4 regions of the Rahnella contaminans genome follow, and region 1 is predicted to be linked to each of the others. Evidence: predicted binding sites of a transcription regulator. Region 1 holds the regulator's gene; each other region holds the start of a gene.

Region 1 (4,066 bases):
TGACCAGCATGATGGTCAGCAAAATCCAGTAGGGCTTGGGCAGATTGAAAAACAGACCAAGGCTGCTGCCAATCGCCAGGATGATGCCAAGCCGGGCAGCATTGCGCAGCGCGACCGATTTAAAGGAAAGATAACTTTTCAACGCCGGCCAGAAAGGTAAGCGGGGCTGAGTGTTCATCAGATCGCGTCGGTACAGCGGACGTTGTGTCCGCAATAAACGCGCAATGCGGCTGAAATGGTAATAGCAAAATTGACCGACCGGATTCTCCGGATTGCGCGCGGCTATTTTCTCCAGCGCGGCCAGTTCGTTGGCCATCGTAAATCGCCCGGATAAACGGTGATAAAGAATGTCATCAGCGATGACCCGCAGACGGGCGGAGATCACCTGCGCATTACGTCGTATAACCGCTTCGGCGTGGCTTTCTTCCACCAGCTTTTGCACTTCTTCCGGCTGATGCAGGCTCACCGTGATGTGTTCCTGCAAATCGAGTGCGACCTGAAAACGCTGGAACAGTCGCTTATGGTGATGATGATGTCCGTGTTGCGGCAGCATGTGCAGTTGCTGATAAAGCAGGGCAATCAGATCGATAACCTGTTGCTGACGCGCCAGCAGTGGCGGTAGCGCGGTTTCAGGATCGGTGTGTTGCGTCAGCAGGCTGTATTTCGCCTCGAAGTAATCTGCCAGTTGCAGATAGAGCTGGCTGAGGGTTTCGCGCATCGGTTGTTCTTTTGAAATACGAAACCACGCCCAGTTAAAGATACCGTACCAGGCGGTGCCTGCGGCGAACAGCGCCGGAGCTTGCCACATCGGGCGCAGACCCACCATGCTCAGCGTGAAGATGGTCGCCACCAGCGCACCGGGCAACAGACGCGCATGCAGCGGGCTGATTTCACCGGTCACGCCCAGCAGTAACGCCAGCGAGAACATGATGAGCGGCAGGGGAATGTGCCAGCTTTCCAGCATCACTTGCAGCAGAATGCTGCTCAGGGCAAAAAGCGTGCCGCCGACCATCAGACGTTTGAAAAAGCGTTTGTGTGGCGTATCCAGACCCGCGACATTGCAGCAGGCGGGACACAGAGAGAACAGCAGACCCATTTGCAGATTGCCAAAAAGCCAGCAAATGCCAACAGGCAGGCACAACACCAGCGTCTGGCGCAGCGCGTAGTTAACTTCGGGATGATAGAACAGTCTTCGCCATAGCGTCATGCGTAAAGCTTAGCCCATAAAAAAGGCGCGACAGTTAGCTGCCGCGCCAATTTCTGAGGGATTAACGTGTGCCGTAAACGACAATCGTTTTACCGTGTGCGGAGATCAGGCTTTGATCTTCCAGCATTTTGAGAATACGTCCGACTGTTTCACGTGAACAACCGACGATTTGGCCGATTTCCTGACGGGTGATCTTGATTTGCATCCCGTCCGGATGGGTCATTGCATCAGGCTGTTTAGCCAGATTAAGCAAAGTTTGCGCGATACGGCCTGTTACGTCGAGGAAGGCAAGGTTGCCGACTTTCTCTGACGTCACTTGCAGACGGTTTGCCATCTGCGCGGAAAGACGCATCAGAATATCCGGGTTTACCTGAATCAGCTGGCGGAATTTTTTATAAGAAATTTCAGCCACTTCGCAGGCAGTTTTAGCACGCACCCAGGCACTGCGTTCCTGCCCTTCTTCGAAGAGTCCCAGCTCGCCGATGAAGTCACCTTGGTTAAGGTATGACAGTATCATTTCTTTGCCTTCTTCATCTTTAATCAGGACGGCAACCGACCCTTTCACGATGTAGTACAGCGTTTCGGCTTTTTCACCTTGGTGAATCAGCGTACTTTTAGAAGGATACTTATGTATATGACAGTGAGACAGGAACCATTCGAGAGTCGGGTCTGTTTGTGGCTTGCCGAGAACCATTTGCTATTATCCTCTGTTGTTATCGCTGCCCAAAATCACAGGGCTCAGAGTTCCCTGTACGGCACTTACTTTAAAAAGCGCCCTTTCAGCATATAACTCCCCAGAAATGCTGCAAGCGGATGTCGGAGTGAAACAGCCTGATTATTGCTGTTAACACCGTGGGTTCTGTTCTTAAACCGCAAAAACCGTCACCGCAATTTACTGGAAAGTATGTTTCGGCTTTGTTTGTAACACAGGTTTGCAATGCTGTCTTCTGTTGTCTCGCTTCAGCATGATGGCGATCGGGTTACGTTGCCAGTTTTTGGGTGAAAGGGTAGTCTGAGGGGAAAATTTGACGAATTTATCCACCGGGAGAAGAGCACATGCACGCACGCGTAAAATGGGTAGAAGGGCTGACGTTTTTAGGTGAGTCAGCGTCGGGCCATCAGATCACAATGGATGGTAATGCGGGCGACAAAGCCCCGAGCCCGATGGAAATGTTGCTGATGTCGGCGGGCGGTTGCAGCGCGATTGATGTAGTGTCTATTTTGCAAAAAGGCCGCAACGACGTGCGTGACTGCGAAGTGAAACTGACGTCTCAGCGCCGCGAGGAAGCACCGCGTCTGTTCACGCACATCAACCTGCATTTCATCGTCACCGGCAAAGACCTGACGGATAAAATTGTGGAACGCGCAGTCAGCCTGTCTGCGGAAAAATATTGCTCCGTTTCCCTGATGCTGGGCAAAGCCGCGACAATCACCCACAGTTTTGAAGTAGTGAACGCCGAATAAGTCACGACCAGTGATACGACTGGCACTGACTTCGCAGTAAATCCAGAAATCGCCGCGCGGCAAACGTCAGCGGCGATTTCTGCGAATAGAGCACGCAATATTCCGCTTCCGGCAGCGTATCGATATTGAGCAGGCAAAGCCTGTCCTGTAAGCCGAACGGCGCGCGCATGGCCTTCGCCACAATCGTCAGATAATCCGACTGCAACACCATATTCAGCCCGCACACTACCGAATCCGTTCTTACCGGCGTTTCCCCGGCTGGTGCGTTAAAGCCGTTCATCGAAAGCTGAATCTGCTGGTAGTAACCCATATCCGTTTCCGGCAACACCCAGCGCGCGCACTGCAATTCGTCGAGCGTGGTGGCATCTGCCAGCGGATGCCCTTGCCGCGCAATCACGCCAAAAGGGGCGCTAAACAGCGGCTCACGCACCAAATCCTCCAGCGGAAAACCCGGCCCGGCGGTCCCGACGGCAAAATCGAGTTTCCCTTCACGCAGCGCCGGTAACAGCGTCGAAAGCTGGCCTTCTTTAATCAGCAGTTTGGACTGGGGAAATTGCGTTTTGAACGCTTCACTGAGGGCCGGAAATACCGTCAGCGCCAGCAGTGATGAAAACCCGATAGCCACCGAACCCGGCGAATACTGATTAATCTGCCGGATCTCATCCGCCGCGCGTTCAAGTTCTTCGAGAATAAACTGCATGCGCTGCGCAAAGGCGCGGCCGGTTTCCGTCAGCGCCATGCCCTGATTGCCGCGCACGATAAGCTGAGTTTCAAGCGTTTGTTCCAGTTCCCGCAAGGTTCTGCTGACCGCGGGCTGCGACTGATTCATCGCCCGCGCCGCGCCGCGAATACTGCCGCTGCGGATAACCTGCTGGAAAACCTTGAGTTGCTGCAATTTCGGTAAATAACGCATGTCGCCTCGCTTGAAAGCCCTATCAGTAAAAAGCATCACCCGCCCAAAAATTGCATCTTATGGCAAACCTGTAAAGCTGATAGCTTCAGATTTGGAATAAATAATGCGTTGTTATTCAGTTGATTACGTGATGCATGTCGCATTTTACTTTTCGCCCGACAGTGAGAACTTCTGACGCGGTGATAACAAAAAGGGATATCCGCTATGAAAAGTCGTTCCCTGATGATCTTCCTGCTGTTCGTCGGTTATGCGGTGGTGTATATCGACAAAACGGTGATGGGGTTCGCGCTGCTGCCGATTGAGCGCGAATTTAACCTGCAACCAGAGCAGCTGGGTTACATCACCGGCATTTTCTTCCTGGCCTATTCGCTGTTTCAGATCCCCGCTGGCTGGATGAATGACCGCTTCGGCTACAAAAAAGTACTTGGTATCTCGCTGTTTTTGCTCAGCGGGTTCGCGCTCTGCTTCGGTTTGCTGGGATT
Region 2 (4,066 bases), on a different contig from region 1:
AGCTGCGCGTGGGTGACTACACCGTGGCGATCGGTAACCCGTATGGTCTGGGCGAAACCGTGACATCCGGTATCGTGTCTGCGCTCGGACGTTCTGGCCTGAACATCGAAAACTATGAAAACTTCATCCAGACGGATGCGGCGATCAACCGCGGTAACTCCGGCGGCGCGCTGGTGAACCTGAACGGTGAACTGATTGGTCTGAACACGGCGATCCTGGCACCGGACGGCGGCAATATCGGTATCGGTTTTGCGATCCCAAGTAACATGGTGAAAAACCTGTCCAAACAGATGATCGAATTCGGCCAGGTGAAACGTGGCGAACTGGGCATCATGGGCACCGAGCTGAACTCCGAGCTGGCGAAAGCGATGAAAGTGGACGCACAGCGTGGCGCGTTCATCAGTCAGGTCATGCCGAAATCTGCCGCAGAAAAAGCGGGCATCAAAGCGGGCGACGTTATCCTGAGCATGAACGGCAAGCCAATCAGCAGCTTCGCGTCGTTCCGTGCGGATATCGGCACCATGCCAATCGGCACCAAAGTGACGCTGGGTCTGCTGCGCGAAGGCAAACCGATGAACGTTGACGTGACGATTGAGCAAAGCACGCAAACGCCTAAAGTTGAATCCGGCAACATTTTCACCGGCATTGAAGGTGCTGAGCTGAGCAATGGCACCGCGGGCGACCAGAAAGGCGTGAAAGTTGACGAAGTGAAACCGGGTTCAAAAGCCGCGAACATTGGCCTGAAAAAAGGCGACGTGATCCTGGGCGTGAACCAGCAGAAAGTCGCTAACTTAGGCGAGCTGCGTAAAATTCTGGATACCAAGCCGTCTGTACTGGCGCTGGATATTCAGCGTGGTGACTCTTCAATCTACCTGCTGGCGCAATAATCCGCAGGCAGACCTCACAAGGCACGCTACGGCGTGCCTTTTTTTATGCTTTTTTCTCCCGATCCGCGCCTGAATTTTCTTGGGCATTTGCTTAAAAATGTGACCTTACCCGCAACTTCAATAGGTGCTTTCGCTCTTTGGGCATTTGCATAATGTGTCGGAGTAAGCCGCTGGGTATGCTGGTCTGACAACGATAAAACAGGCAAGGCAGGGGATCATGTCAGCGTATCATCTCGATGCAAAGCTGGCGCAACAGATTGTTGCCCGAACAATGCAAATCATTGATAGTAATGTGAATGTCATGGATGGACGGGGAAGAATAATCGGTAGCGGCGACGATCAGCGTCTTGGCGAATTGCACGAAGGTGCGCTGTTGTCCATTTCGCAGGAGCGTATTGTCGATATCGATGAAGGTGTTGCACGGCATTTGCACGGAGTGCGTCCGGGTATCAATCTGCCGCTGCGCATAGATGGCCAGATTGTCGGCGTGATTGGGCTGACCGGCAATCCGTCACAGCTGCGTCAGTACGGCGAGCTGGTTTGTATGACCGCCGAAATGATGCTTGAGCAGGCGCGTTTGTTACATATGCTCGCGCAGGACAGCCGTTTGCGCGAAGAACTGGTGCTGAACCTGATCCGCGTGGATGAACTTTCTCCGGCATTAATGGAATGGGCGCAGCGTCTGGGCATTGACCTGAACCGCCCGCGCGTGGCGGCGGTGGTTGAAGTCGACAGCGGTCAGCTCGGCGTGGATTCCGCGATGGCGGAGCTGCAACAGCTGCAAACCTTACTGACCACGCCGGAGCGCGATAACCTGATCGCGATTGTTTCGCTCACCGAAATGGTGGTGCTGAAACCAGCGCTGAACAGCTACGATCGCTGGGATCCGGACGGTCACCGGCAGCGAATCGATCATCTGTTGTCGCGCATGACCGAAACAGGTCGTCTGCGCGTCCGTATTTCCCTCGGCAACTTCTTCAGCGGTCCCGGCAGTATTGCCCGATCGTATCGCACCGCGCGAACCACCATGACCGTCGGCAAACAGCGTATGCCCGAACAGCGTTGCTACTTTTATCAGGATCTGATTTTGCCGGTGCTGCTCGACAGCCTACGCGGCGGCTGGCAGGCCGATGAACTGGTGCGGCCGCTGGCGCGTCTGAAGGCCACCGACGGCAACGGATTACTGCGCCGTACACTGGCGTCGTGGTTCCATAATAATGTGCAACCCACGGCAACGTCTAAGGCACTTTATATTCACCGTAATACGCTGGAATATCGATTGAACCGTATTTCGGAATTAACCGGTTTGGATCTGGGGAATTTTGACGATCGTCTGTTGTTGTATGTGGCACTTCAATTAGATAACGATCAGGTTTAATTAATCTGTACGTCCTGAAAGTATTTCTTTACCGGATATTTTCAGGACGAAATTGCCGTATTTAATTAAACGTGACGTCAATCACAAGCCATTCTCTTTTCGTGAACTGACTCGCATGGTACTGGGCATTCGCCTCAAGATAAATGCAAAGCGCTTTCCATGCTTGTCACTTTGCCTAATGAGTTGGTTTCCGGTTGTTCTTATACTGGCATTCTTCCTTCCTCTCTGAACCCTACAGTTCTGTGGCTGGCTGGAATGACTTATACCTTGGGGTATTTGCATCACTCTCAATTCCGGAGAACATCATGGAAACAATCGTTTCATCAGCCAGTGCCGTGAAAAAAAGAACTAATGCGCGCTACTGGATCGTGGTGATGTTATTTATCGTCACATCATTTAATTACGGCGACCGCGCAACGTTATCTATTGCCGGGTCGGCAATGGCGAAAGATATCGGTCTCGATTCTGTCGGGATGGGTTATATATTTTCGGCATTTTCCTGGGCCTATGTTATCGGACAAATACCCGGTGGCTGGTTACTGGATAAATTCGGCTCCAAAAAAGTTTACTTCTACAGTATTTTCATCTGGTCATTATTCACGTTGCTGCAAGGGTTTGTAGATATATTCAGCGGCTTCGGCATCGTAGTTTCCCTCTTCGTATTACGTTTCCTGGTCGGGCTGGCTGAAGCGCCTTCTTTCCCGGGCAACAGCCGGATTGTTGCGGCATGGTTCCCGGCGCAGGAACGTGGAACAGCGGTTTCGATTTTTAACTCCGCACAGTATTTCGCTACCGTGATTTTTGCCCCGATTATGGGCTGGCTGACACAGGCCGTAGGCTGGTCACATGTTTTCTTCTTCATGGGCGGGCTGGGGATCATCCTGAGCTTCATCTGGCTGAAAGTGATCCACGATCCGAAAGATCATCCGGGCGTCAATCAGGCCGAACTGGACTACATGGAAGCCGGTGGTGCGCTGATCAATATGGATCAGAAAGTCACTAAAAAGGCGAAAGTCAAAGGCGAGAAAGCCTCACAGCTCAAACAGTTAATGAAATCGCGCATGATGATCGGCATCTATATCGGCCAGTATTGCATCAATGCGCTGACTTACTTCTTCATCACCTGGTTCCCTGTTTATCTGGTTCAGGCACGCGGAATGTCCATTCTTAAAGCGGGTATGGTGGCGTCGGTTCCGGCCATTTGCGGCTTCCTCGGCGGCGTGTTGGGCGGGATTATATCCGACTGGCTGATGCGCAGAACCAACAACCTGACGCTTTCACGTAAAGCGCCGATCGTCATTGGCATGCTGCTGTCGATGTCGATGATTGTCTGTAACTATGTTGACACCGAATGGATGGTTGTCGGGATTATGGCGTTCGCCTTCTTCGGCAAAGGGCTGGGCGCGCTGGGCTGGGCGGTAATGGCCGATACCGCACCGAAAGAAATCAGCGGGCTGAGCGGCGGGCTGTTCAACATGTTCGGTAACGTTTCCGGCATCATCACCCCGATTGCGGTCGGCTACATTATTGGTACCACCGGTTCGTTTAACGGCGCACTGATTTTCGTCGGGATCCACGCACTGCTCGCCGTCATCAGCTATGTCTTTATTGTCGGCAAAATTGAACGTATCCAGCTGAAACCTCTCGTCTCTGCCAGCGTAAAAAAAGGAGCATCACGATGAGTACGCAATCTTCTCCGGTCATTACTGATATGCAGGTTATTCCTGTGGCCGGGCATGACAGCATGCTGATGAACATCGGCGGCGCACATGGCGCTTACTTCACCCGTAACATCGTGATT
Region 3 (4,066 bases), on a different contig from region 1:
GCTGGTCCTCGGCCTGATTCTGGCGATGATCTTCGCAGTTTGGGAATCTGCGCCGTGGAAGCCACTTAGCTGGCTCGGTACGGCGTGGGTCACTGTGCTGCGCGGTCTGCCGGAAATTCTGGTGGTGCTGTTCATCTACTTCGGGTCGTCACAATTGCTGATGGTGCTCGCGGATGGCTTTAGCCTTAACCTCGGCCTGTTCTCAGTGCCGATAAAGCTGCCCATCGAAAACTTTGAAGTCAGCCCGTTTGTCTGTGGTGTCATCGCCCTTTCGCTGCTGTATTCCGCTTATGCTTCGCAGACACTGCGAGGAGCGCTGAAAGCCGTCCCTCAAGGCCAGTGGGAATCCGGTCAGGTGCTGGGCATGAAAAAATCGGCGATTTTCTTCCGCCTGATCATGCCGCAAATGTGGCGTCACGCGCTGCCGGGCCTGAGCAATCAGTGGCTGGTTCTGCTCAAAGACACCGCGCTGGTGTCGCTGATCAGCGTGAATGACTTGATGCTGCAAACCAAAAGCATCGCCACGCGGACACAAGAACCTTTTACCTGGTACGTGATTGCGGCCTGCATTTATCTGATTGTCACCCTGTTCAGCCAGTTCGTAATTAAGCGCATCGAACTGCGTACCACCCGCTTTGAACGGAGTGCTTCCTGATGTGGGAATATCTACCTGAAGTCCTGAAAGGATTGCACACCAGCCTGACACTGACCGTGGCGGCGCTGATTGTTGCGCTGCTGCTGGCGATGATTTTCACCGTGATTCTGACGCTGAAAGTGCCGGTCGCCAGCCAGATTGTGAAAGGCTATATCACGCTGTTTACCGGTACGCCGCTGCTGGTGCAAATCTTCCTGATTTATTACGGGCCGGGTCAGTTTCCGTCTATTCGTGAAATCCCGTGGTTGTGGGAAGTGCTGTCGCAGCCGTGGCTTTGTGCGATGTTTGCGCTGGCGCTCAACAGTGCCGCGTATACCACGCAGCTTTTTACCGGTGCGGTTCGCGCTATTCCTTCCGGCCAGTGGCAGTCCTGCGAAGCACTGGGCATGTCCAAACCGCAGACCCTGCGCATTCTGCTGCCGTACGCGTTTAAGCGCGCACTGTCGTCGTATTCCAACGAAGTGGTGCTGGTCTTTAAAAGTACCTCGCTGGCCTACACCATTACGCTGATGGATGTGATGGGCCACAGCCAGCTGATGTATGGCCGGACTTATGACGTGATGGTCTTCGGCGCAGCCGGTGTGGTTTATCTGTGCGTCAACGGATTGCTGACCCTGATGATGCGTCTGATTGAACGCCGCGCGCTGGCATTTGAACGCCGCAACTGATTAAGCAGAAAATATCTGAAGGGACGAGAAATCGTCCCTTTTTTTGTGCCTGTAAAACCGTTCCCGCGCCGATTTATAATTTTTTAATCAAATTAATTGCATATAAATTCATTTGATGGCAATTTAATTACCGGTCTCACTTCCTGCCAGTTACCCGATTACATTAATAAAATCAGTAAACTGTACCGTGAAGGGAATGTCATTTTTTAAACAGGAATGTATTGCATGAAAAAGCTGATCCTCGCTGCCCTTTTGTCTGCCACTGCTTTTGCTGCCACCGCTGCGGATACCCTTCGTTTCGGGACTTCCGCTACGTATCCGCCGTTTGAATCGATCGGTGCTGATAACCAGATTATCGGTTTTGATATCGATCTGGCTAATGCGCTGTGTAAGCAGATGCAGGAAACCTGCACCTTTACCAATCAGCCGTTCGACGGTCTGATCCCGGCGCTTAAATTCCGTCGTTTCGATGTGATTATTTCCGGCATGGACATCACCGAAGAGCGCAGCAAGCAGGTCACGTTTACCCGACCTTACTACGCCAATACCGCGATGATCATCGGGCCAAAAGGAAAATACTCTTCCATCGCCGATCTGAAAGGCAAACGTGTCGGTCTTGAAAACGGCACTACCCACCAGAAATACCTGATGGAAAAACATCCTGAGATCACCACCGTCGGGTATGACAGCTATCAGAATGCGATTCTGGATCTGAAAAGTGGTCGTCTGGACGGACTGTTGGGCGATACCGCCGTGCTGAATGGCTGGCTGAAATCCAACCCGAATCTCGGTGAAGTCGGCGAACTGATTAAAGATCCGCAATACTTTGGTACCGGCGTGGGTATGGCAGTGCGTCCTGATAATAAGGAACTGCTGGCGAAACTGAATACGGCGCTGGAAGGTATTAAAGCCAACGGCGAATTCCAGAAGATCAATGACAAGTGGTTCCCTTCCCACTGATTCCCCGTCATCCTTCGAGCTGACTCTGCCTTGGCCGCGTTACCCGGCCCATCCATGGGCCTCGCTCCTGAAGGAGCCGCTCAAAGCAGCGTTCCAGTCTGCTCCCGGCAGATGGGTCACTCACCCCGGTCACATACTGATGTATGCTCCCGGGGTTCACTCAGTTGCCACCTGGATTCAACCCGGATGATGTTGGGGAAAGGAATAAAAAGGCGACTGTTCTGCGTAACATCTCTCAAAAATGTAATGACTCAGAACTTATTACATCGAAAAAGTGACATTCATCACACTACATTCATGGAATGACTTTTACACTGTTCAACCGTAATCACTGTCGAGATCGAATGTTTATGCACGCACGTTTTCATACCGCCTTTGCGGCACTCACTGAAAATTTATCCTCCGCGCTTGAGCCATTTCTGCGACATGACGACTTTCCGGCAATGTTCTCTGCGGCGGATGTTGCACAGATAAAACAAGAGACAGGATTGAATGACGACGCGCTGGCATTCGCCCTGTTACCGCTGGCAGCAGCCTGTTCCGTCACGCCGATTTCGCATTTCAACGTGGGCGCAATTGCCCGCGGAATCTCCGGTAATCTGTATTTCGGTGCCAACATGGAATTTGCCGGTGCGCCGATGCAGCAAACCGTTCATGCCGAACAATCTGCGGTCACACACGCCTGGCTGCGTGGCGAAACGCGTCTGGCCTCAATCACCGTCAATTACACGCCTTGCGGCCATTGCCGTCAGTTTATGAATGAACTGACCAGCGGCACGGCGCTGGATATCCATCTGCCGGATCGCGATGTCGCCACGCTTGGCGACTATCTGCCGCATTCGTTCGGGCCGAAGGATCTGGATATCACCACGCTGCTGATGGATAAAGTCGATCACGGTTACACGCTGAAAACCCACGATGCGCTGGCTGCGCATGCGCTGGATGCCTGCAACCAGAGCCATGCACCGTACAGCAAATCCCACAGCGGCGTGGCACTGGAAACGCTTAACGGCAAACAGTTTGCCGGGCGTTACGCTGAAAACGCCGCTTTCAACCCAAGCCTGCCTCCGCTACAGGCGGCATTAATCCTGCTGAACCTGTCCGGCGAAGACTGCCTGAAAGTCCGTCGCGCCGTGCTGGTCGAACAGGAAGGCGCATTGATCACCCAAAATGACGCCACCCGCGCCACGCTGAAAGCCATCGGCTGCGAAGACGTCACCACACTGAACTGCTGAAACTACCGGGTTTCGTGATCTACCTAACACTAATGACTACGTTCCTGTAGTCATTAGTTACATAACATTGTCTGATTTGAATTCCCCGTTTCCTCTCTGTTACCCTTTCGTCTCTAAACTATAAAAATTAACATTCTGAGCACCGGAAGAGTAAAACGATGGAACTTGAATACGAAAGCAAACGTCCCCTGTACATCCCTCACGCTGGCCCAATCCTGTTAGAATTCCCGTTACTGAATAAAGGCAGCGCTTTTACCGAAGAAGAGCGCAGCAATTTCAACCTTCACGGCCTGTTGCCTGAAGCCGTTGAAACGATTGAAGAACAGGCCGATCGCGCCTACCGCCAGTTCCAGAATTTCAAAACTGACATCGATAAACACATCTATCTGCGTAATATTCAGGACACCAACGAAACACTGTTTTACCGCCTTCTCGACAGCCATCTCAGCGAAATGATGCCGGTGATTTATACTCCGACCGTCGGCGAAGCCTGCGAGCATTTCTCTGATATCTACCGCCGCGCCCGTGGCCTGTTTATCTCTTATCCG
Region 4 (4,066 bases), on a different contig from region 1:
GTAAACCCTTTGCATTCGGAAAACTGAAAAACAGCTGGTTCTGCGGTCTGCCGGGTAATCCGGTTTCTGCTGCACTGACGTTTTATCAACTGGTGCAACCGTTTATCGCTCAGCTTTCCGGCCACACCGCCTGGAAGTTCCCGCCGCGCCTGAAAGCTAAAGCCGTGACACCGCTAAAGAAATCCGCCGGACGCCTGGATTTCCAGCGCGGTATTTTCAGCACAAATGCCGAAGGCCAGCTCGAAGTACGCACCACCGGCCATCAGGGCTCGCACGTCTTTAGTTCGTTCAGCCTCGCAAACTGTTTTGTGGTGCTTGAACGTGAGCGCGAAAACGTCGCCGCAGGCGAAATCGTAGAAATCGAACCTTTCAACGCCCTGCTTAGGAGCTGATCATGGCGACGCTGCCGGAACTGACGGATGCTGAAACCCTGCGTTATAACCGCCAGATCGTGCTGAAAGGGTTTGATTTTGATGCCCAGGAAAAGCTGAAAGCCAGCCACGCGCTGATTGTTGGTCTGGGTGGTCTGGGCTGTGCGGCGGCGCAATATCTGGCAGCCGCCGGAACAGGCACGCTGACCTTGCTGGATTTCGATACGGTTTCGCTCTCAAACCTGCAACGTCAGACGCTGCACACCGATGCCAGAATCGGCATGTCGAAAGTGGGATCCGCCGCGCTGGCGCTGGCGGCAATTAACCCGCACATTCAGCTGAATCAGGTTGATGCTCAGGCGGATGACGAAATGCTGCACGAACTGATTGCCGCCTGCGACGTGGTGGTCGATTGCACTGACAACGTCACGACGCGAAATCAGCTCAATCAGCAATGTTTTACGCAGAAAAAACCGCTGGTCTCGGGTGCTGCCATCCGCATGGAAGGCCAGCTCAGCGTGTTTACATGGCAGCCCGGCGAGCCGTGCTATCGCTGCCTCAGCCGTCTGTTTGGTGAAAACGCGCTGACGTGCGTCGAAGCCGGCGTCATGTCACCGCTGGTCGGCACCATCGGCAGTTTGCAGGCCATGGAAACCATCAAGCTGCTGACGCACTTCGGCGAAACGCCACGCGGAAAACTGCTGATGTACGACGCCATGACGCTGCAATTTCGCCAGATGAACCTGATGAAAGATCCGGGTTGCGAGGTATGCGGGGATTGCTGATTCTCAGAGTCTGTCGCTGAAATTCAGGTAAAAAAAAGTCCGCAAATTTGCGGACTTTTTTATCAGAATCAACGATTACGTATTAATACCCTGACTACGTAAGTAGTCTTCGTAATTACCGGAGAAATCAATCACACGGGTCGGTGTCATTTCCAGAATACGCGTCGCCAGCGAGCTGACGAATTCACGGTCATGAGAAACGAAGATCAGCGTGCCTTCGTACATTTCCAGCGCCATGTTCAATGACTCGATAGATTCCATATCCAGGTGGTTGGTTGGTTCATCCATGATCAGGATGTTCGGACGCTGCATCATCAGTTTCCCGAATAACATACGACCTTTCTCACCACCGGAAAGCACTTTCACTTTCTTCTTGATGTCGTCCTGACCAAACAGCAGACGCCCGAGAACACCGCGCACAGCCTGCTCGTCGTCTTTCTCGGATTTCCACTGACTCATCCAGTCGAAAACGTTCAGGGTATCGTCAAATTCGTATTCGTGATCCTGCGCGTAGTAACCGATTTTTGAGTTTTCAGACCATTTAACTGAACCGCTTTCCGGCTCATGCTCACCCACCAGCGTTTTCAGCAGGGTGGATTTACCGATACCGTTGGCGCCCAGAATCGCGACTTTCTCGCCGACTTCCAGCATCAGTCCCAGGTTTTTAAACAGCGGACCGTTGTCGAAACCTTTAGTGATTTTTTCCACTTCCAGCGCATTACGGAACAATTTCTTGTCCTGCTCAAAACGCATGTATGGGTTCTGGCGGCTGGACGCTTTGATTTCGTCGAGCTGAATTTTATCAATCTGACGGGCACGGGAAGTAGCCTGTTTAGATTTGGAGGCGTTGGCGCTGAAGCGGCTGACGAACGATTGCAGCTCGGCTATTTGCGCTTTTTTCTTGGCGTTATTGGCACTCAGAAGTTCACGAGCCTGCGTTGCCGCCGTCATGTATTCGTCGTAGTTGCCCGGATAAACGCGCAGCTCGCCGTAGTCCAGATCCGCCATGTGCGTACAGACCATGTTCAGGAAGTGACGGTCATGCGAAATGATGATCATGGTGCTGTTACGCTCGTTCAGCACCTGTTCCAGCCAGCGAATTGTATCGATGTCCAGGTTGTTCGTCGGTTCATCGAGCAGCAGAATTTCCGGGTCAGAGAACAGCGCCTGAGCCAGCAATACGCGCAGTTTAAAGCCCGGTGCGATTTCGCTCATCGGGCCGTAATGTTGCTCAACGGGAATACCAACGCCCAGCAGCAGTTCACCGGCGCGGGATTCGGCGCTGTAGCCGTCCATTTCGCCGTAAGCGACTTCCAGATCAGCCACTTTGTAGCCGTCTTCTTCGCTCATTTCTGCCATTGCATAAATGCGGTCGCGCTCTTCCTTCACTTCCCACAATTCGGTGTGGCCCATGATCACGGTGTCCAGCACGCTGAACTGTTCGAATGCAAACTGATCCTGGCGCAGTTTACCCAGACGCTCGTTCGGGTCGAGGACCACGTTGCCGCCTGATGGCACTAAATCGCCACCGAGGATTTTCATGAAAGTGGATTTACCACAACCGTTCGCGCCAATCAGGCCATAGCGGTTACCGCCGCCAAATTTGACGTTAATGTTTTCAAATAACGGCTTGCTGCCGAATTGCATGGTGATGTTGTAAGTACTTAGCACAACGCTCGCTCTTCATTGGGAAATGTGATTTGGCGCGCATTATGCCACAACGGCGCGATGGGATCGCCTGTAGTTGTGTTCATTTTTCACTCAATAGCTAAAAAAGTGTGTTATGCGCAGGATTATCAGAGGGTCAGAAATGCAAAAAACCCGGCATCAGCCGGGTTTTTTTGGGTTAACCACTGAAATCAGAAGTTGTAACCGATCACGCCGTAGTAACCCCAGCCGGTAGATTTCACGTCGAAATTACCGTTACCGAAGTTCAGCTCAGCGCCGTCGGCCCACTGGCCGCCGTTGTGGAAATAACGCGCCACGAACGAGTAATGCCAGTGTGTGTAGTTCAGCGAGAGGATGTGGCTGGACGCAATAGAGTTATTAGAACGCGCTTTGTTGCCGTTCAGGTCACGGAAATCGTCATCGCCCAGTGTTGAGCCCCAGTCAAAGTTGGTGAACCCGATGTAGCTCAGGTTACCGCCCCACAGCTGCGTCAGAGGAACGAAGTATTTCACTTTGAAACGGTAGCCGTCCCAGCTGTTTTCGTTCGCTGCACCGTAGTTTTCCCACTGGTATTTTGCATACACGTTCAGAGACAGGCTCATCGGCAGATGGGTATCAATGTCGGTACCCAGACCCATATACCAGGTGTTCTGACGGTTATCGCTGTCCGGGCCCATATCGTAGATATAGTTGTTCGCGAAGTACCATTCTTTGAACGGACCAAAGCTCAGGTCAGTGCCGGTCAGCTTATCGATAGAGAAACGTGGTTCGATTTCCATAAACAGCGGAGAACCGTTCTTATCCCAGATACCGGTATCGTTGCCGTTACCCGCACCGAAGGTTTTAGGAATATCGATATAGCCGTAGAAATCAAACCAGTCTTTGTGCGCAAACGCTTCATATTCAAGATAAACATCGTTACGCAGAGTAGGCCCGAAGCGGGTGTCGGCGCTGCCAACAACGTTAACACTCTGGTGCCACCAGTCAGAAACAAATTCGCCCTTGCTATCATCAGCGAGCACGGTCGCGCTGTAGGACAAAGCCATCAAAGCGCCTGCTGCAATAATTTTATTTTTCATATTTTTACCAGAAGCGGGGGTGGGACAACGCCTTGCCACTTTCAGACGTTGCATAAATAGAACCCTAAAACTGTGATCCGCAACCGATTGCTGCACATAGTGCAATAAACATGCAATTTCCAGTCACTTCCTACAAGAGTTAACTTTTCTTAGCTAATAAATA

Evidence for each region. The regulator CRP, encoded in region 1, controls carbon source genes, mostly activating them, when cyclic AMP is high. The targets are predictions, from matches to a motif close to ATGTGANNNNNNTCACAT.
Region 2: the regulator CRP is predicted to act here: its motif matches at 985-1,002, upstream of GW579_RS11080 (CdaR family transcriptional regulator).
Region 3: the regulator CRP is predicted to act here: its motif matches at 2,556-2,573, upstream of cdd (cytidine deaminase).
Region 4: the regulator CRP is predicted to act here: its motif matches at 2,850-2,867, upstream of GW579_RS06550 (ABC-F family ATPase).

Annotation. Positions count from the first base shown of each region.
Region 1 covers NZ_JAADJS010000004.1:359,783-363,848, forward strand. The annotation lists gene GW579_RS18850 (YccS/YhfK family putative transporter) at 1-1,207, opposite strand, end outside; gene crp (cAMP-activated global transcriptional regulator CRP) at 1,269-1,901, opposite strand; gene GW579_RS18860 (OsmC family protein) at 2,264-2,671, shown strand; gene GW579_RS18865 (LysR substrate-binding domain-containing protein) at 2,673-3,584, opposite strand; gene GW579_RS18870 (MFS transporter) at 3,789-4,066, shown strand, end outside.
Region 2 covers NZ_JAADJS010000002.1:426,755-430,820, forward strand. The annotation lists gene degP (serine endoprotease DegP) at 1-887, shown strand, start outside; gene GW579_RS11080 (CdaR family transcriptional regulator) at 1,105-2,265, shown strand; gene GW579_RS11085 (MFS transporter) at 2,571-3,947, shown strand; gene GW579_RS11090 (enolase C-terminal domain-like protein) at 3,944-4,066, shown strand, end outside.
Region 3 covers NZ_JAADJS010000001.1:1,441,755-1,445,820, forward strand. The annotation lists gene artQ (arginine ABC transporter permease ArtQ) at 1-655, shown strand, start outside; gene artM (arginine ABC transporter permease ArtM) at 655-1,323, shown strand; gene GW579_RS06420 (arginine ABC transporter substrate-binding protein) at 1,549-2,283, shown strand; gene cdd (cytidine deaminase) at 2,634-3,518, shown strand; gene GW579_RS06430 (NAD-dependent malic enzyme) at 3,677-4,066, shown strand, end outside.
Region 4 covers NZ_JAADJS010000001.1:1,472,992-1,477,057, forward strand. The annotation lists gene moeA (molybdopterin molybdotransferase MoeA) at 1-392, shown strand, start outside; gene moeB (molybdopterin-synthase adenylyltransferase MoeB) at 395-1,156, shown strand; gene GW579_RS06550 (ABC-F family ATPase) at 1,232-2,827, opposite strand; gene GW579_RS06555 (nucleoside-specific channel-forming protein Tsx) at 3,016-3,903, opposite strand.